Regions from separate parts of the Streptomyces ambofaciens ATCC 23877 genome, predicted to be linked through region 1. Evidence: riboswitches for the same ligand, from Rfam matches in the RefSeq annotation. Region 1 holds a riboswitch; each other region holds the start of a gene.
What was found. A riboswitch is a leader RNA that binds a small molecule or an ion and turns the genes downstream of it on or off. The one in region 1 is predicted to bind cyclic di-AMP.

Region 1 (4,821 bases):
GCACTTCTGGGACGCGGACGGCAACGACTACCTGGACATGCTCGCCGGGTTCGCGGTGATGGGCCTCGGACGCCACCACCCCGTCGTCCGCAAGGCGCTGCACGACGTCCTCGACGCCTCGCTGGCCGACCTCACCCGCTTCGACTGCCCGCCGCTGCCCGGGCTGCTGGCCGAGCGGCTGCTCTCCTACAGTCCGCACCTGGACCGGGTCTTCTTCGGCAACAGCGGCACGGAGGCGGTGGAGACCGCGCTGAAGTTCGCCCGGTACGCGACCGGCAGGCCGAGGGTCCTGTACTGCTCGCACGCCTTCCACGGGCTGACCACCGGCTCGCTCTCCGTCAACGGCGAGAGCGGCTTCCGCGACGGCTTCGCGCCGCTGCTGCCCGACACGGCCGTCCCGCTCGGCGACCTGGACGCCCTGGCGCGGGAGTTGCGGCGCGGGGACGTGGCCGCGCTGATCGTGGAGCCGATCCAGGGCAAGGGCGTGCACGAGGCCCCGCCCGGCTACCTGCGCGCCGCGCAGGACCTGCTGCACCGGCACAAGGCGCTGCTGATCGCCGACGAGGTGCAGACCGGGCTGGGCCGGACCGGCACGTTCTACGCCTTCCAGCACGAGGACGGAGTCGAGCCCGACCTGGTGTGCGTGGCCAAGGCGCTGTCCGGCGGCTACGTGCCGGTGGGGGCCACGCTGGGCAGGGACTGGATCTTCCAGAAGGTCTACTCCTCGATGGACCGGGTGCAGGTCCATTCGGCGAGCTTCGGGTCCAACGCACAGGCCATGGCGGCCGGACTCGCGGTGCTCTCGGTGATGGAGAACGAGGAGATCGTCGCGAACGCCGCCGCCGTGGGCGAGCGGCTGAAGTCCCGGCTGGCGGAGCTGGTGGACCGCTACGAGATGCTCGCCGACGTGCGCGGCCGGGGGCTGATGATCGGCATCGAGTTCGGCCGCCCCAGGTCACTGAAGCTGCGCAGCCGCTGGACGATGCTCCAGGCGGCCAGGAAGGGACTGTTCGCGCAGATGGTGGTGGTGCCGCTGCTGCAGCGCCACCGGATCCTCACCCAGGTGTCCGGCGATCACCTGGAGGTGATCAAGCTGATTCCGCCGCTGATCATCGACACCGCGGACGCGGACCGGTTCGTCGACGCCTTCACCGAGGTGATGGAGGACGCGCATCACGGGGGTGGACTGATGTGGGACTTCGGCAAGACCCTGGTCAGGCAGGCGGTGGCCAACCGCTGAGCCCGGCACTTTTGCCCCACAGGCAAGAAACTTGCCCGTGGGGCAAGGCTCGGGCTCAATGGAAGCATGAGCTCCTCCGAGACGACGGACCCGGCCGAGGGATCGGTCGCCGCCGTCGCACCCCAGCTGCGCGAGCTGCGGCGCCGGGCCGCCCTCACCCTGGAGGCCGCGGCGCGCGCCGCCGGGCTGTCGCCGGCGCACCTGTCCAGGCTGGAGACCGGGCAGCGCCAGCCCTCGCTGCCGATGCTGCTTTCCCTCGCCCGGGTCTACGGTACGACCGTATCGGAACTGCTCGGCGAGACGGCCGCGGACCGGGACGCCGTCGTGCGGGCCGAGGCCATGGAGCCGACGTCCGCGGGCGGCTGGACGTACTGGCAGGCCGGCGGGTCCGGCCGCGGGATGCAGGCCCTGCGGGTCCGCGTCCCGCACGGGTCGCAGGGCGACATCGTGCGGGTGCACCCCGGTGAGGAGTGGCTCCACGTGCTGCGGGGCCGGCTGCGGCTGCGCCTCGGGGACACCGTGCACCGGCTCGGTCCGGGCGACAGCGCGCACTTCGACTCGCTGACCCCGCACCGGATCGCCGCCCAGGACGCCGACGGGGTCGAGCTCCTCTTCGTCCACACCCTGCTGCAGAGCCCGACGGCGGCGCTCTGCCTGGGGCCGGCCACCGTGCCGCCCCACTCCACTCCGGGAGAGATGCCATGAACCTGCAGGACAAGTTCCCGCGTGCCCTGTGGGTGCGGCTCTTCATCTACCTCGTCGTGGGCCACGCCTTCGCGGCCTTCATCTACCTGCTCTTCGAGGTGGGAGCCGGCAGCCGGTGAACGCGACCCCTCAGTCCAGCATCCGCTCGCGCAGCCGCTCCCGGGTCTGCGGAGTGATCCCCAGGCCCTGCTCCAGGTAGGCGTCGACTCCGCCCCAGGTCTGCTCGACGGTCTCGAAGGCCGCCGCGAGGTACTCGGCGCGCGCGTCGAACAGGGGGCTGAGCAGCTCCATGACCTCGGGGGAGTAGGCGGAGGCGGCGGTGCTGCTGCGACGCACCTTGTAGCGGCGGTGCGTGGCGTTCGACTTCAGGTAGTCCTCGACGATGGCGTCCCGCTCGACGCCCAGGGCGAGGAGGGTGATCGCGATCGACAGGCCCGCGCGGTCCTTGCCGGCCGCGCAGTGCATCAGCGCCGGGACGCTGTCCTCGGCGAGCGCGTGCAGCACCCGCGAGTGCTCCGCCGTGCGCTCCTTGATGATCAGGCGGTAGGAGCCGATCATCCGCTCGGCACCCTTGTCGCCGGCCAGGATCTCGCGCAGCTGGTCCAGGTCGCCGTCGCGGACCATCTTCCAGAACTCGGCACCGTCGGCCGGGTCGCTCAGCGGCAGGTTCACATTGCGCACGCCCGGCAGCTCGACGTCCGGGCCCTCGAGCTTCTGGTCGGCCGCGTTGCGGAAGTCGAAGATCGTGTGCAGGCCCAGCGAGGCCAGGAACGCGGCGTCCCCTCCGGTGGCGTGCGCCAGGTGACCGCTGCGGAACAGCACTCCCTGTCGTACCCGCCGTCCGTCCACGGTCGGCAGGCCGCCCACGTCACGGAAGTTGCGCACACCGGCCAGCTCGGGTTCGGTCGACGGGACCTGCTGCGTCACGGGGGCTCCTCCCACTCCGCCCCGTCGGCGCTGCTCGCCGCCGGGCTCCACTCGAAGATACGGCACGGGCCTGCGCCTCCGGGTGCCGGGACGTCCGACAGTGGACCATCTGGGCCTTCTGTCCGTATTGGTGCCTTAGTCCCAACTCGCTCTGAAATAAAAGGGGCTGGAGGGACGGCGCGTGAGCAGCGTCATATCCGTGACGGTGCGTTGCCCGTCATGTTCACGTAATTCCGCCGGTTTTCAAGGACGTTTGCCCGAACCGGTGCCCCGCGAATCGACGGAGGGTGACCGGTGATTCCCATAAAGGATCAATCGGAACACCGGCCGAGGGAACCCCACGCTTGTCGCTGCGCGTCCTGGTCGCTTACGTTCACCACCGATCCGGACGGAACGCCTAATCCTGCCGCCGACCGGAGCCCGCACTCATCGACCACCCGTACACGGCAGGAGCGGGGGACCCACAGGTAAGACTGCCTGTTCCGGTTCCCGGAACGGCTTGGGGTTAAGCCGCGTCCCGACGCGGCCGGGCATCTCCAGCTCGCACCCGACAGCTCACCTCGCAGGCGCCGGAGAGGAATTCGCCATGCCCGCGAAGGGTAAGCACCGCCGTACCAGGGCCATGCGCCTGACCCGCACCATCGCCGTCGCCGGAACCGGCGGCGCCGCGCTCGCGCTCCCGCTGATGGGCGCCGCCGGGGCCCACGCCGCTCCCGCGCAGTCCGTTTCCGAGCACTCCGTGCAGTCCGTCGCGACGTCGGCGAAGAAGGCCGCCGGTGCGGAGAAGAACGGGGACTCGCGGACGTACACCGTCAAGAGCGGTGACTACCTCTCGAAGATCGCCGACGAGCAGGACGTCGACGGCGGCTGGAAGAAGCTCTACGCCGACAACCGCGAGGTCGTCGGTTCGGACCCGTCGCTGATCCACCCCGGTCTGAAGCTCGCCGTCGCCGGACAGGCCGCCAAGTCCTCGGCCCCGTCCTCCTCCGCCGCGTCGGAGAAGCCGGCGGCCGAGAAGCCCGCCGCGGCCGAGAAGCCCGCCCCCGCGAAGGCCGAGTCGGCCGAGCAGTCCTCGGACGCCGCGAAGAGCTCCGCCGACTCCTCGAACACGAGCGCCCAGTCCGCCGGCACCGGCAGCGGCTTCGCCTCGCCCGTCCCGAGCGGCACCCTGGGCACCCCGTACCACCAGACGGGCAGCATGTGGTCCAGCGGCTACCACACCGGTACGGACTTCGTCGTCCCGACCGGCACCTCCCTCAAGGCCGTCGGCGCGGGCACCGTCGTCTCCGCGGGCTGGGGCGGCGCCTACGGCAACCAGGTCGTCATCCAGCTCGCCGACGGCCACTACGCCCAGTACGCCCACCTCTCCTCGCTCTCCGTCTCCGCGGGCCAGTCCGTGACGGCGGGTCAGCAGGTCGGCCTCTCGGGTGCCACCGGCAACGTGACCGGACCGCACCTGCACTTCGAGATCCGCACCACCCCGGACTACGGCTCGGACGTGGACCCGGTCGCGTACCTGCGCTCGCACGGCGTCTCCCTCTGACGAGGAGCTGACGCGCCCTCCCGCGCCACCGAAGGCCGGACCCCGATCCCCGGGTCCGGCCTTCGGTGTATCAGGACCCCGCTTATTCCGGAATTGGCGAATACTTTAGGCGTGGCATTTCTCACCGCCCGTCAACCCTTTCCTACGGTCGCGTAGGTCACATTCCAAGGTGAATCATGGGCCGATGTGGCAGACGATTCGAAGAGTGACAGCGGAACAGTGATCGGGTCGTACGTGGCGGTGGGGGACAGCTTCACCGAGGGCGTCGGCGACCGGGGCCCCGACGGATCGTTCGTCGGTTGGGCCGACCGGTTCGCCGTCCTGCTCGCGGACCGGCGCCCCGAGGGCGACTTCACGTACACGAACCTCGCCGTACGCGGCAGGCTGCTCGACCGGATCGTGGCGG
Region 2 (4,821 bases), 3.1 Mb from region 1:
GGACGCGCCCCGCCTGTTCGGTCCGGGGGCCTACCAGGGCGGGCGGCTGCGGCTGGCGGAGTCGCGGCGCATCGAGGACGTCGTGCTGGCGCGGTACCTGCCGACCGCCCCGGGCACCGGCGGCCGGGTGACCGCCGCGGACCGGCACTGGCTCGCCCTCGCCTGCGAGCTGGCCCGGCTGTGCCCGCCCTCCGGGACGGCGTTCAGCGTGGGGGCGGTCGTGGTCGCCGCCGACGGCACGGAGCTGGCGCGCGGACACTCGCGGGAGGGCGGGGACCCCGTCGTGCACGCCGAGGAGGCCGCGCTCGCCAGGACCGATCCCGCCGACCCCCGGCTGACGGCCGCCACGGTGTACAGCAGCCTGGAACCGTGCGCCCGCCGCGCCTCCCGGCCCGCGCCCTGCGCCCGGCTGATCCTCGACGCCGGGGTGCGGCGCGTGGTCACGGCCTGGCGGGAGCCGGACACCTTCGTGCCGGGCGCGGACGGCGGCGGGGTGCTCGCCGCCGGGGGCGCCACCGTCGTCGTACTGCCCGAGTACGAGGAGCGCGCGAAGGCTCCCAACCGCCACCTGGAGGGGTAGCGGGACACGGATGTGCATTCAGCCCCCGGGATGACGTACAGTGGAGACACAACGGCGCGGGGTGGAGCAGCTCGGTAGCTCGCTGGGCTCATAACCCAGAGGTCGCAGGTTCAAATCCTGTCCCCGCTACTGAAACCGAAGGCCGGAATCCCTTGAGGATTCCGGCCTTCTGTGCGTTCTGGTGCGTTCACCCGGTCGGCCCGCACGGCTCGCCGCCCGCCCCCGGTCCGGGAAACCTGGAGACGGGACGGCAAGCGGCGTGGACGTCAGGGGCGGCGGGAGACGAGTGGTGCGGCCAGGTCACGTGGACGACGAGGGAGCGTACGCCAGGGCCGGCGGCCGGCTCCCCGGCGATCCCGCGCCCGACCCGGGCCTCGGCAGCGAGGCGGTGGCGCTGCCGCCCACCGCGACCGAGCGGCCGCGGCGAACCCCGTACGGGCGCCGCCTGGTACGGCTGCTCCCGGTCCTGCTCATCGTCATCGCCATCCTGTACGACATCTTCACCCCGAGATACTTCACGGCCGGCCCCCTCTACACGGCCGCGCCGCTGGTCGCCGCCCCCCTCTACTCGCGGCGCGGCACGGCGCTCACCGGTGTCGCCGTGGTCGCCGCCGTCGTCGGGCTGCAACTGAGCAAGGGCGTCGCCCACTACGTGGACTCCCTGACGGAGCTGATCACCATCGCGACGGTCGCCGCCCTCGCGGTCTTCGTCAACGCCTTCGTCCGCCGCACCGGAGAGCGCCTCGTCACCGTCCGCGAGATCGCCGAGGCCGCCCAGCGTGCCGTGCTGCCCGAGCCCGCCGAACGGATCGGCGGCTTCGAGATCGCCGCCTGCTACGAGGCCGCGCAGGCCGACGCCTTCATCGGCGGTGATCTGTACGCGGTGCAGGACAGCGCGCGCGGCGTCCGGCTCATCGTCGGGGACGTGCGCGGCAAGGGCATGGGCGCGGTGGCCGCCGTCGCCGTCGTGATCGGCGCCTTCCGGGAGGCCGCCGAGCAGGAGGCGACTCTGGAGGCGGTGGCCCAGCGCCTGGAGCGGGCGCTGGCGCGCGAGGGCACCCGGCGCGACGGGCTGGACGCCTTCGAGGGCTTCACCACCGCCGTCCTCGCCGAACTCCCCCACGGCGACGGGGTCGTGCGGATCGTCAACCGCGGTCATCCGCCCCCGCTGCTGCTCTACGCCGACGGCACCCTGCGCCCGCTGCCCGCCCGGGAGTCGGCGCTGCCGCTCGGGATGGGCGAGCTGGGCGTGTGGCCCGACCGGGCCCAGGAGGACGCCTTCCCGGGCGGAGCCACACTGCTCCTGCACACCGACGGGCTGTCCGAAGCGCGGGACGCCCGGGGCGAGTTCTACGACCCGCACGAGCGGCTCGCCGGCTGCGTCTTCCGGCATCCGGGGGAACTGCTCGCCGCCCTGGCCGAGGACGTGCGCCGGCACTCCGGGGGCGGGATGGCGGACGACATGGCGCTGCTCGCCGTACGCCGGCCCGCGCGTGAAGAGCTTGATCATTGTCACCAACGGTGACGTGACGACCGCCCTGCGCATAACAACTGATACACCATCAGAAAATCGCGGCGTGAAGGGGAATACTGAGGGGCGGTCAACTCGTCCGGTTTTCAGTGCTCCTGGGGGATGCGTCCCGGCCGGATTCGTTAATGATCAAGAGGAACAGCTTGGAATCCGAGCCCCGCGTCTATTAACGTTCGATAACGCAGCGCGGTCGTCCCAGCCGTCACAGAAGGCGGCTCCGTGCGCACGCGCCGAATCCCGCGAGGGAACCGGGGAACCACCACCTTGGGGTGAATCGCTCGTACGACGCCGTGGAGACACGGCGGTTATACGCGCGTAGGAGACCTTCCTGCTCCGAACCCGTCAGCTAACCCGGTAGGCGGAAGGAAGGAAAGGAGTACGCCCACGTGGCGTCCAACCGGCCTGCCCCCGAGGCCCCGTTCGTGCCGAGCACGCACGACACCGACACCTTCGGCTACGACGGCTACCGCACCGAAGAGGGCCCCTGGGAGGAGTGGAATCCCACCGCGGATTCCGTTCGCCCCGTGCGCGGCCGGCACCGCGTGGCCAAGCAGCGCGGCGGACTCGCCCGCAGCTCCACCGTCCTCGGCGTCGGTGTCATAGCCGCGGTCGGCGCGGGCGGGATGGCCAGCGCGCAGACCGGCAAGCCGCCGGTGTCCATCTCCATGCCCGACCTGCCCAACGTCGGCTCGCTCATCTCGGACGACGAGGAGCCGGAGCCGCAGGGTTCCGCCGCCCCGCTCAGCGGCATCGGCGTGGCCGCGACCGCCGACACCGCGGAGGGCGCCCCCGACGCCGGTGAGACGCTGCGGGCCCGGATCATGGCGCAGGCCGAGCAGCAGCAGGCCCAGGTCGAGACCAAGGCCGCCGCCGAGGCCGCGGCCGCCGCCGAGAAGAAGGCCGCGGAAGCCGCCGCCAAGGCGGAGAAGGAGGCCGAGGCCAAGGCCGCCGCCGCCAAGAAGAAGGCGGAGGAGGAGGCCGCGAAGAAGGCCGAGGCCGAGCGGCTCGCGAAGCTGGCCGAGCAGTACACCCTGCCGACCTCCTCGTACACGATCTCCTCCAGCTTCGGCCAGGCCGGCGCCTACTGGTCCTCCGGCTACCACACCGGCCTCGACTTCGCCGCGCCCACGGGCACGCTGCTCAAGGCGGTGCACAGCGGCACCATCACGTCGGCCGGCTACGAGGGCTCGTACGGCTACAAGACGGTGCTGACCCTCGACGACGGCACCGAGATCTGGTACGCCCACCAGTCGTCCATCAGCGTCAGCGTCGGCCAGAAGGTCACCACCGGTGACGTCATCGGCCGTGTCGGTGCCACCGGCAACGTGACCGGGGCCCACCTCCACATGGAGGTCCACACCAGCGACGGCGGCGGGATCGACCCGATGGCCTGGTTGCAGAGCAAGGGCCTGACCCCCTGACCGACACCGTCCACGGCCCCGCCGGTCCCCGGCGGTCCTGACGGCGACCCCCCGACGCCAGGGCTGCCGGTCCGCGGGATTTCCGTCCCGCTTGCGGAATCACCGGATCCGTCGTCGTCGTTGACGCAGGACATGACTTCTCTGCGCAAGCTCGGCTCCTCGGACCTCGAGGTCTTCCCCCTCGCTCTCGGCGGCAACGTCTTCGGCTGGACCGCTGACCAGGACACCTCCTACGCCGTCCTCGACGCCTACACGGCCGCGGGCGGCAACTTCCTCGACACCGCCGACTCGTACTCCGCGTGGGTCGACGGCAACAGCGGCGGCGAGTCCGAGACCATCGTCGGCAAGTGGCTCGCCTCCCGGGGCAACCGCGGCGACGTCGTCCTCGCCACCAAGGTCAGCCAGCACCCCGAGTACCCGGGGCTGTCCGCCGCGAACATCAAGGCGGCCGCCGACGCCTCGCTGCGCCGCCTGGGCACCGACCACATCGACCTCTACTACACCCACTTCGACAAGCCCGAGGTGCCGGTGGAGGAGATCATCGGGGCGCTCGACGAGCTGGTGAGGGCGGGCAAGGTCCGGTACATCGCCGCCTCCAACATCTCCGCCGAGCGGCTCGCGGCGTCCCTGGAGTTCTCCGACCGCGAGGACCTCGCCCGGTACGTGGCGCTCCAGCCCCACTACAACCTCGTCTCGCGGGACACCTACGAGGGCGGACTGCGCGACCTCGCGGAGCGGGCCGGCCTGTCCGCCGTGCCGTACTACGCCCTCGCCTCCGGATTCCTCACCGGCAAGTACCGGTCCGGGACGGCCGTCGACAGCCCCCGGGCGGGCGGCGCGGCGAAGCACCTGGAGACCGAGCGGGGCCGACGGGTCCTGGCGGCCCTGGACGAGATCGCCGAGGCCCACGACGCCCCCGTCGCCACGGTCGCCCTGGCCTGGCTGGCCGCGCAGCCGACGGTGGCCGCCCCGATCGCGTCCGCCCGCACGGTGGAGCAGCTCCCGGCGCTGCTGGGGGTGGCGGACCTCTCGCTCACCCCGGACGAGGTGGCCCGGCTGGAGCGGGCGTCGGTCTGACGGGCCGGACCCCGACGGCCTACGGGTGGAGGCGGGGCCGGGCGTACGGGAGGTACTCGTGAGGGGCGTGGTACGGCGGAGGTGACGGCGCGAGGACCGGTGCGGTGGGGGCGTACCCGTAGAGGCCGTGGCCGGGGTACGGCCCGTACATCCCGTGGCCCGGCCAGGGCGGCACGGGCGGTGCCGTGGCCCGGGCCGCGTGGTCCAGCGCC
Region 3 (4,821 bases), 3.6 Mb from region 1:
GTCTGCGAACGGTAGACCCGGGCCGCGGTCTGCTCCCCGATGATCCGGATCCTGGTCGCGGTGGAGAAACGGTCCCGGTCCTTCACCGCCATGTCCCCGCCTCCCCTTCACCCTCGTGCGTCGCCCTACGTGCGTACGTCCCCGCACACGGTACGGGACCGAGTACGGGGACGTACGTACGACGCCGCCTCTTGCGGGGCGGGTCAGCCCTTGAAGCGCGGGAACGCGCTGCGGCCGGCGTACACCGCGGCGTCGTCGAGGATCTCCTCGATGCGCAGCAGCTGGTTGTACTTGGCGACGCGCTCGGAGCGGGCCGGGGCGCCGGTCTTGATCTGGCCGCAGTTGGTGGCGACGGCCAGGTCGGCGATGGTGACGTCCTCGGTCTCACCGGAGCGGTGGGACATCATGCACTTGAAGCCGTTGCGCTGGGCCAGCTCGACGGCGTCCAGGGTCTCGGTCAGCGAACCGATCTGGTTGACCTTGACGAGCAGGGCGTTGGCCGAGTTCTCCTCGATGCCGCGGGCCAGGCGCTCCGGGTTGGTGACGAACAGGTCGTCGCCGACGAGCTGCACCTTGTCGCCGAGCTTGGCGGTGATGGTGTTCCAGCCGTCCCAGTCGTCCTCGAACAGCGGGTCCTCGATGGAGACCAGCGGGTACGCCTCGACCAGCTCGGCGTAGTACTCGGTCATCTCGGCGGCGGTGCGGTTCTTGCCCTCGAAGGCGTAGGAGCCGTCCTTGTAGAACTCGGACGCGGCGACGTCGAGCGCCAGGGCGATCTGCTCGCCGGGGGTGTAGCCGGCCTCCTTGATCGCCTCGAGGATCAGGTCGAGGGCCTCGCGGTTGGAGCCGAGGTTCGGGGCGAAGCCGCCCTCGTCGCCGAGGCCGGTGGCCAGGCCCTTGTTCTTCAGGACCTTCTTCAGCGTGTGGTAGACCTCGGCGCCCCAGCGCAGGGCCTCGGAGAAGGACTCCGCGCCGATCGGGGCGATCATGAACTCCTGGATGTCCACGTTGGAGTCGGCGTGCGAGCCGCCGTTCAGGATGTTCATCATCGGCACCGGCAGCAGGTGCGCGTTGGGGCCGCCCAGGTAGCGGAAGAGCGGCAGGTCGCTGGCCTCGGAGGCGGCGTGCGCGACGGCGAGCGAGACACCGAGGATGGCGTTGGCGCCCAGCGAGCCCTTGTTGTCGGTCGCGTCCAGGTCGAACATGGCCTGGTCGATCAGACGCTGCTCGGTGGCGTCGTAGCCGACCAGCTCCGGGCCGATCTGCTCGATGACGGCCAGGACGGCCTTCTCGACGCCCTTGCCCAGGTAACGGCCCGGGTCGCCGTCACGGAGTTCGATGGCCTCGAAGGCGCCGGTGGAGGCGCCGGAGGGAACGGCGGCACGACCCGTGCTGCCGTCGTCGAGGCCGACCTCGACCTCGACCGTGGGGTTGCCTCGGGAGTCCAGGATTTCCCGGGCTACGACGACGTCGATGGACGGCACGAGCATCTCCTTCTTCAATGTGACGCTTCGGTGTGACGCGCGGGTCCACAGGACCGCAGCGGCTCTGCGGGACCGAGCCTAACCGGCTCCGGGCGATCGGCCAGCCGATCGCCCACCCGCTGGACAGAACCGAGAGTAAATTGTTTCCGAACGGAACAAAGACGTTTCCGGAAACACCCGCGGTTCCGGGGAGGAAGCGCGGGCGGGCCCGGGGCGTGAAAAACCCGTCCCGGCGCGTACGGGGGAACACGCGCCGGGACGGGAGCAGGCGGGGCCGCCGCTTACTTCAGGTGCAGCTGCTGGCCCGGGTAGATCAGGTCGGCCTCGTCGACGATGTCGTCGTTGAGCTTGAACAGCTTGGCCCAGCCGCCCTTGACGTCGTGCTCCTGGGCGATCGAGCTGAGGGTGTCACCCTTGACGACCTTGTACTCGCCGTCGCCCTTCTCGACCTTCTCGCCGGTCGGGGTGGTGACGGTCTTCTTCTCGGCCGGCTTCTCGGCGGCCGGGCGCTCCTCGGAGCGGGAGGCCTTCTGCTCGGCGGAGCGGTCGGCGGTGGAGCCGCTGCTCTGGCTCTGCGAGCCCTCGGAGCTGGCGGAGCCGCTGTCCTGGCTCTCGCCGGAGCCGCCACCGGTGTACGCGGCACCCGAAAGGCCGGTGCCGCAGACCGGCCAGGCACCCTTGCCCTGGCCCGCGAGCACCTTCTCGGCGATCTCGATCTGCTGCGCCTTGCTCGCCTGGTCGGCGGTCGAGGCGTACTGCGTACCGCCGTAGCCGGCCCAGGTGGAGGCGGAGAACTGCAGACCGCCGTAGTAGCCGTTGCCCGTGTTGATGGACCAGTTGCCGCCGGACTCGCACTGGGCGACGGCGTCCCACTCGGAGGCGGTGGCGGCGGAGGCGTTGCCGGCCGCCATCAGCGGGGCGGCGACGGCGGCACCGGTGACACCGGCGACGGCGATGACACGGGTGGCCTTGGACGGGCGACGGTGCTTGCCCTTGCCGGAAAACAGCATGGTTGATCCCCTCACCGACGCCTGCGAGGTGAGCTGTCGGGTTCGGGCCGGTTGAGTTGCCCGGCCGGGTTCCTCACGGAACTCGGCTCCACCCCTAGCCGCTCCGGCTCAACTGCCCGGTGCGGCACTTACCTTGGGTCCCCCGCTCCTGCCTTCGGCGCTTGACGCGACGACTGTTCCCGGACGGCCGCTGGCAGGATTCGGCGTTGCGGCAGCCGGGGCCCGCGATGGCGAGCGGTCACGACCGTAGACACGCGCTCCGCGGATTTTCAAAGACGATCACGGCTTCTGAGACCTATATCTCACGTGATCCAAAACGGACATACGTCCCGAACCATGACGCGAACTGCCCCTACTTTTCGCCTGATTCGCCCACGACCGTGAGCGTCTGACCGGGCAGGATGTGGTCCGGGTCGGTGCCGACGACCTCCTTGTTGCCGACGTACAGCGAGCGCCACCCGCCGTCGACCTCAAGGGAGTCGGCGATGCCCCAGAGGCTGTCGCCGGAACGGACGGTGTACGAGCCGTCCACGAGCCCTCGCGCCTCGTCCTCACCGCGCGAGGCGTGCCGCCCCGACGCGTCGGACCCGCGGCCCTCCGCCACCCCTTCCTCGGCCCGGTCGCCGCGGTGCTTGCCCACACCGGATCCCGCGGTGTCGGTGAGGGACGAAGAGCCCTCACTCTGCCCCGCCTTGTCCGTTTCGTCGCCCTTGGTGGTGGCCGTGGACGGCCTGTCGGACTCCTGCGGGTCGACGGTCGCCGATGGGCCGTTTCCGGCCGTCGTGTCGGACTTGGCCGATTCGTCCGCGTCGGCCGACGGGGAGTCAGGCGTCGCCGAGCGCGTGGCCGAAGGCGACCCCCCGGAGGTCCGCCCCGACGCCTCGGCCGAACCGGAGGATCCGGCCGACCCGGTGCCGGAGCTCCCGGGCGTCTCGGACGCGGTCGGCGCCCCCGAGCCGTCCGGCGCCTGCGACGAGCCCTCACCCGCCGACCCCGTGCCGCCGGCCGACGTGCCCGAGTCGTTGCCCAGACCCGCGAGCAGAGCACAGGTCGGCCAGGCGGTGATGCCCTGGTCCGCGTGGAGCCTCTCGGCGATTCTTATCTGCTGCGAGCGACTGGCCTGATCGGCGCTGGGCGCGTAGTCCAGGCCGCCGTACTGCTCCCAGACGTCCTGCGACAGCTGCAGACCGCCGTAGTAGCCGTTGCCGCTGTTCTGGCTCCAGGCGCCACCGGTCTCGCACTCGGCGACCCGGTCCCAGTTCGCCCCGTCGGCCGCGTGCGCGCCGGTGGCGCCGAGCAGCGGGATCGCGATGGCGGAGCCCGTCACTCCGGCGGCGACGACCAGGGCGGGAGCCTGGCGGGGGCGGCGGTGACGACCGTTCCCGGAGAGCATGCGACGACCTTTCACGAGACAGCGGGGATCGCGCGGCCGTGAGACTCGGGGCCACGTTGATCCGTGAACGTATAGGCAGATGATCGCTTGTCACAAGTTCATGCCGCGCAGATCACGTGAAGATCACAAAGTTGAGCGCGTGTCACTTTTGCGGAGACGTCGAAACGTCTCCGGCCATCGGTGCGACCGGTGTGAACGACACGGGCAGGGTGCGCAGTCCTCGCATGATGAGCCCGCCGCGCCAGCGCAGTTGTGCCGGGTCCGCGGCGAGGCTCAGGTCCGGCAGGCGGGTGAGGAGCGTGGCGAGCGCCGTCTGCCCCTCCAGCCGGGCGAGCGGGGCGCCCAGGCAGTAGTGGATGCCGTGGCCGTACCCGAGGTGCTGGCTGTCACTGCGGGAGAGGTCCAGGGTGTCGGGGTCCGTGAACCGCTCCGGGTCCCGGTCGGCGGCGGCGAGGACGACCAGGACGGGATCGCCCGCCGCGATGTCCTGCCCGCCGAGGGTGAGCGGCCGGGTGGCGAAGCGCCAGGTGGCAAGCTCCACCGGACCGTCGTAGCGCAGGAGTTCCTCCACCCCGGTCTCCAGCAGGGCGCGCTCGCCGTCGGCCAGGGACGACTGCAGACGGGCCCGCTGCTCCGGGTGCGTGAGCAGGGCGTACGTGCCGTTGCCCACCAGGTTCACGGTGGTCTCGAAACCCGCGAAGAGCAGGATGAAGGCCATGGCCGCGGCCTCGTTCTCGGTGAGGTGCTCACCGTGGTCGGAGGCGCGGATGAGGCCGGAGATGAGGTCCTCCCCGGGGCCGGGCTCGGGTGTCAGCGCGGCGCGCTTGCGGTGGATGAGGTCGGCGAGGTAACCCCGCATCTTCTTCACCGACCGCGCGACCCCGCCCCGTGGCCCCCCGCCGTGGCGGATCATCATGCCCGCCCAGTCCCGGAA
Region 4 (4,821 bases), 5.6 Mb from region 1:
TGATCGAACACCTGGTCAACGCGGCCCGGACGTTCATCTTCGACACCGGCCTCGCCCCCGCGGCGGCGGGCGGGGCCCTCGCGGCCCTCACCCTGCTGCGCCGCGAGCCCGAGCGGGCGGCGCGCGCACGTGCGGTGGCGGGCGAACTGCACGCACGTCTGACCGCCATGGGCCTGTCCGCGGTGCGCCCGGACGCCGCGGTCGTCTCGGTGCGCGCGCCCTCCCCGGAGGGAGCCGTCCAGTGGGCGGCCGACTGCCGTTCGGCCGGCCTGTCCGTGGGCTGCTTCCGGCCTCCTTCCGTACCCGACGGCATCTCACGGCTCAGGCTGACCGCACGTGCGGACCTCTCCGCGGAACAGGTCGGACGCGCTGTACGGGTGATCGGCGAAACGCGGCCATGAGTCGGCGTGACACGGCCGTGCTTCGCTCGATCCGGCCCGGGATCAGCGGTGGTGGACCGCGTCCGTGAACGACGCCCAGCTCTCGGGGGAGAAGAGCAGCGCGGGTCCGGCCGGGTCCTTGGAGTCGCGCACGGCGAGCAGTCCGGCCCAGGGGCCGGCCGACGGCCGTGCCGTCTCCACGCAGTTGTTCGCTCCGGTGCTGTAGCTGCTGCGCAGCCACCGCAGGCCGGGCAGATCGGTGCCGGCAGGGATGCTCCGGCAGCGGGCGGACGGTGTTCCTGACATGGTGCCTCCTTACGCGCCTGCCGCGGTCGCGGCGATGAAGTCCAACGATTCCTCGGGCGAAAGGGCATGGATCAGAAGGGCGTTGAAGGCCTCGGTGTAGGCCTCTAGGTCTTCTTTCCGTTCGAGATGCAGGCTACTCGTCAAGTGGTCGAGAACGACCACGTCTAGATCAGAAGTGCTCGAAAAAGAGAAGATTACGAAAGGGCCGGTGACACCGATGTGCGCCCCGGCGGCGAACGGCAGGACCTGGAGCCGGACATGAGGGAGGCGCGCGGCCTCGATCAGGCGCGCCAGTTGGCGTGCCATGACTCCGGGGCCGCCCACCTCCCGGCGCAGCACCGCCTCGTCCAGGACCGCGCTCAGCTCCAGCGGCGGCTGCGCCCGCAGCACGTCCTGCCGGGCCAGCCGGACCTCCACCAGCGTGTCCAGCCGTTCCTCCGGCAGTCCGTCCGCCGCGGCGCGCGTCACCGCGCGGGCGTACTCCGGTGTCTGGAGCAGTCCGGGTACCACCGTGGTCTCCAGCGTGCGCATCGCGCTCGCCTGCGACTCCAGGCTGATGAAGTCGCGGTAGGCCGGCGGCAGCACCCCGCGATAGGCGTGCCACCAGTGGTGCCGGCCGCCCGCGTCGTCGGAGCCCGCCAGCATCTCCAGCAACTCCCGCAGCCGGGAGTCGTCCACACCGTAGGCGTCGAGGAGTAACCGCACGTCGGCCGGTTTCGCCCCGCTGGTTCCGGTCTCGATGCGGCTGACCTTCGACTGGTGCCAGCCCACCAACCGGGCCGCCTCGCCGCTGGTGATCCCCGCCGACGTGCGCAGGGTGCGCAGTTCGGCGCCCAGCTTCCGACGACGCACCACGGGACCGTGCTGCATGGGCCACTCCCTTACTCCTTATGGGCCGCCCAAATCCGCTCTGCCGTCGCAGAGTTCACCGCATCGAGCGACAGATATATGCATATCTTGGTGGATCGCCGCCCTTCCCGGCCCTGGTGATGGCAGTCTGGCGGCGAAGCACCAGTCCGGGACCGTACTCGAACCGTCCGCTCCGTGTCGGGTTGCGGTTCCGTGGGAAAGGGACGACGTCGCCATGGCAGACCATCTGGAAGCATCCGTCACTCTGCCGAGCGATTCCGCCTCGGTGGCCGCCGCGCGCACCTACGTGGTCGGCACCCTGACGGAGTGGGGCCTGCCGGCGGGCGCCGATCTCTCCGACACCGTCCGGCTCATCGTCTCCGAACTGGCGACCAACGCGGTCCAGCACACGTTCGGACAGTCGCCCACCTTCACGGTGGACCTGGCGCTCGACCGCGACGAGCGGCTGCGCGTCGGCGTCACCGACAGCCATCCGCGCTTCCCCAAGCGCCTGCCCGCCGCGGTCCAGCAGGACAACGGCCGAGGCATGGTGATCATCCGCTGGCTCACGGCGGAGTGCGGGGGCAGGCTGAGGGTGCGGCCCACGCGCGAGGGCGGCAAGACCGTCTCCATCGAACTGCCCTGGACGCCGCCCGGCCGTCCGGCGGTCGCCGAACCGGCCACGGCCGTGGGAGGGGCGGCGGGAGAGCAGAAGCCTTCGCGGTGAGGTGCCGTCGGCGACCGGCGCGCTGCGGCCGGCGCGCTGCGCCCTGGCCCGGCGCGCGCTGCGGCTGGCGCCCTGCGTCCGGCACGCCGTCGGCTGTGGCGCACCGTCGCCCCCGGTGCGCCGTGGCGCGGTTCCTCCCGCGCCGGGCGGCGGTGCGCGCGACGCCGGGGCCACGCGACCCGAGGGGGTGACGGCGGAACAGGCGCCGTCACCCCCTCGGGCGGGCTACTTGACCCGGCCGTACCAGACGCTGCCGGTCCAGATCTTCTGCAGGCGCACCACGTCCCCGGTCTTCGGAGCGTGCCAGATCTTGTTCTTCCCGGCGTAGATGCCGACGTGGTAGACGCTGCGGCCCGAGTGGAAGAAGACCAGATCCCCGGCCTTGCGGCTCTTGGAGGAGATGTGCCGGGTCTTGTTGTACTGCTGGGCCGCGGTGCGCGGAAGCTTCTTGCCGGCCTTCTTGAACGAGTACAGCGTCAGGCCGGAGCAGTCGAACCTGCCTGGTCCGACGGCGCCATATTTGTAGGGCGCACCTTTCTTGGAGGCCGCGATCTTGAGAGCCTTCGTCGCGTGGCTCGCCGCGGCGGCCTCGGAGGCGACGCCGGGGACCACCACGGAACCGCCCACGGCGGCGAGGGTGAGAGCCGAGGCCGTACCGGCACGGGCCATCAGCGACGGGACACGATTGAGCGCAGACATGCGCAACCCTTCGTCAGCCGCCTGTGAAGGATGACCTGTCGGATTCGGGCTGGCGAAGATGCCCGGCCGCACGGATGCGGCTTCACCCCAAGGGCTGCTCGGTCCGGCGCCTGACTCGCGCAGGCGGTCGTTCCGGCGACCCGTCGTGCTCGGGTCCTCCACTCCTGCCGATCCACTCCTGTCGACCGGTCGTCCGGGCGGCGGCAGGATTCGGCGTCCGCTCGGACCGCCCCGCCGCTGCGGCGGGGGCTTGTCGTCAGTCACGGATCTTGTCTCGCCCCGCGCGGAAATCCCAATGGAACGTGGCTTTTGTGTTGTTACTCACCACTCACCCGTTCGGGTGGACGGCTATGCGTTCGAGTCGTGCCCGGCCGCGGTGGCGACGCCGGGACCAGCGGCGGAGTGGCTCGTTCCGCCGCTTGGGCAGGCGTGTTGCGCAACCGCGGACGGTCGGACATTTCTGGTGTTCCTACGCCGAAAGGGGGTAAGCCGTTTGGTGCGTTTCGAGCCGGGTGGCTCAACTGTCCACAGACGGCGGCAGGCTGACGCGCGCCGTCCGCCGTTCACCGTCCAGGACACGCAGCGCCCGGGCCAGGGTGGCCGCGTGCAGTTCCGTCTCACCCCTGCGGTGCATCAGGGCCAGCGCGTCGCGCAGGGCGGTCGCCTTGCCGACCAGCGCCTGGGCGGCCCGCAGGCCGCGGTAGGTGTCGCCGTCCCGGGCCGGGTTGATGCGCCCGAGGAGATCGACGACCTCGAGGTAACGGTCGATCAGCTCGGCCTCGGCGCGGGTGAGGGCGGGCAGCGGAGGCAGTTCCGGCGGCAGCATGGCGGCTCACCTGGCGCCGGGCGTGGCGGGCGTCGCCCCGCGGCCGGGCACGATGTGATCCACCAGGCCGTGGTCCAGGGCCTGTCGGGCGTCAAGGATCGTCTCCCGCTCGATGTCCGCGGTCACCTGCTCGGGGGTGCGGCCGGTGTGTCGTACGAGAAGTTCCTCGAGGCGGGTGCGGATGCGGGTCGACTCGTCGGCCCGCACGGCGAGGTCGTCGGTGCGCCCCTCCACCGTCTCGATGAGCGAGGGTTGACGGAGCATCACGCGCGCGCCCGGCAACACGGCCCGCCTGCCCGGCGTGCCCGCCGCCAGCAGCACCGCGGCGGCCGTGCCGGCCTGCCCCAGGCACGTCGTCTCCACGTCGCAGGAGACGTGGCGCATCGTGTCGTAGATCGCCGTCATGGCGGTGAAGGAGCCGCCGGGTGAGTTGACGTACAGCGCGATGGCGCGGTCCGGGGCCGTGTGTTCCAGGTACAGCAACCGCGCGGTCACGTCGTTCGCGGAGGCCTCGTCGATCGGTGTGCCGAGGAGGACGATGCGCTCCTCCAGCAGCTTCGCGTACGGATCCACGACCCGGTCGTCGGCGCTCGCGCGCTCGGTGAACTCGGGCGGGGCGTGGCGGGCGGACGGCAGGATCATGACGAACCCCTCCTCGTGGCAGCACCGTTGCCGACGGCACTGTCTCCGTCAGAAATGTACAGGACGTACATCGGTGGGAGGAGGGAGCCGCCAAGGCCGAGGAGGGCTCGGTCGAGTGGGGAGGGGCGCCTCACCGTCCGTTCGGAGGCTCGTGCAGGCCGAACGGGGAGCCCTGGTCGTCCCGGCACAGGGCGAACCGGCCGAACCGTGCGGCCGACCGCGCGTCCTCCGCGCCCCGGTCCCCGACCGATCCGCCCAGCTCACTGACCCGGGCCATCGCCTCGTCCAGGTCCGGGACCCGGAAGAAGAGATACGGGGACGCCTGCGCGTCCCCGCCGTGCAGGCCGCCGGGGACACCGTCGGTGCCGATGGTGAAGCCGCCGCCCGTGGGC

Region 2: linked by a shared signal. The riboswitch ahead of SAM23877_RS16900 (M23 family metallopeptidase) and the one ahead of SAM23877_RS30485 (M23 family metallopeptidase) in region 1 are both predicted to bind cyclic di-AMP.
Region 3: linked by a shared signal. The riboswitch ahead of SAM23877_RS14830 (LysM peptidoglycan-binding domain-containing protein) and the one ahead of SAM23877_RS30485 (M23 family metallopeptidase) in region 1 are both predicted to bind cyclic di-AMP.
Region 4: linked by a shared signal. The riboswitch ahead of SAM23877_RS06055 (C40 family peptidase) and the one ahead of SAM23877_RS30485 (M23 family metallopeptidase) in region 1 are both predicted to bind cyclic di-AMP.

Annotation. Positions count from the first base shown of each region.
Region 1 is NZ_CP012382.1:6,922,881-6,927,701, forward strand. Features, by position in the region: gene SAM23877_RS30465 (aspartate aminotransferase family protein) at 1-1,240, shown strand, start outside; gene SAM23877_RS30470 (helix-turn-helix domain-containing protein) at 1,307-1,945, shown strand; gene SAM23877_RS30475 (DUF6126 family protein) at 1,942-2,064, shown strand; gene SAM23877_RS30480 (tyrosine-protein phosphatase) at 2,075-2,872, opposite strand; cyclic di-AMP (ydaO/yuaA leader) riboswitch at 3,297-3,456, shown strand; gene SAM23877_RS30485 (M23 family metallopeptidase) at 3,459-4,415, shown strand; gene SAM23877_RS30490 (SGNH/GDSL hydrolase family protein) at 4,635-4,821, shown strand, end outside.
Region 2 is NZ_CP012382.1:3,803,193-3,808,013, reverse strand. Features, by position in the region: gene SAM23877_RS16915 (dihydrofolate reductase family protein) at 1-580, shown strand, start outside; tRNA gene SAM23877_RS16910 (tRNA-Met) at 636-709, shown strand; gene SAM23877_RS16905 (PP2C family protein-serine/threonine phosphatase) at 885-2,105, shown strand; cyclic di-AMP (ydaO/yuaA leader) riboswitch at 2,330-2,487, shown strand; gene SAM23877_RS16900 (M23 family metallopeptidase) at 2,498-3,532, shown strand; gene SAM23877_RS16895 (aldo/keto reductase) at 3,665-4,609, shown strand; gene SAM23877_RS16890 (PrsW family intramembrane metalloprotease) at 4,629-4,821, opposite strand, start outside.
Region 3 is NZ_CP012382.1:3,342,318-3,347,138, forward strand. Features, by position in the region: gene divIC (cell division protein DivIC) at 1-92, opposite strand, end outside; gene eno (phosphopyruvate hydratase) at 204-1,484, opposite strand; gene SAM23877_RS14830 (LysM peptidoglycan-binding domain-containing protein) at 1,766-2,494, opposite strand; cyclic di-AMP (ydaO/yuaA leader) riboswitch at 2,498-2,664, opposite strand; gene SAM23877_RS14835 (transglycosylase family protein) at 2,847-3,887, opposite strand; gene SAM23877_RS14840 (cytochrome P450 family protein) at 4,030-4,821, opposite strand, start outside.
Region 4 is NZ_CP012382.1:1,353,234-1,358,054, reverse strand. Features, by position in the region: gene SAM23877_RS06075 (8-amino-7-oxononanoate synthase) at 1-401, shown strand, start outside; gene SAM23877_RS06070 (DUF397 domain-containing protein) at 444-686, opposite strand; gene SAM23877_RS06065 (helix-turn-helix domain-containing protein) at 696-1,556, opposite strand; gene SAM23877_RS06060 (ATP-binding protein) at 1,771-2,262, shown strand; gene SAM23877_RS06055 (C40 family peptidase) at 2,488-2,961, opposite strand; cyclic di-AMP (ydaO/yuaA leader) riboswitch at 2,965-3,187, opposite strand; gene SAM23877_RS06050 (hypothetical protein) at 3,479-3,787, opposite strand; gene SAM23877_RS06045 (ATP-dependent Clp protease proteolytic subunit) at 3,794-4,429, opposite strand; gene SAM23877_RS06040 (VOC family protein) at 4,560-4,821, opposite strand, start outside.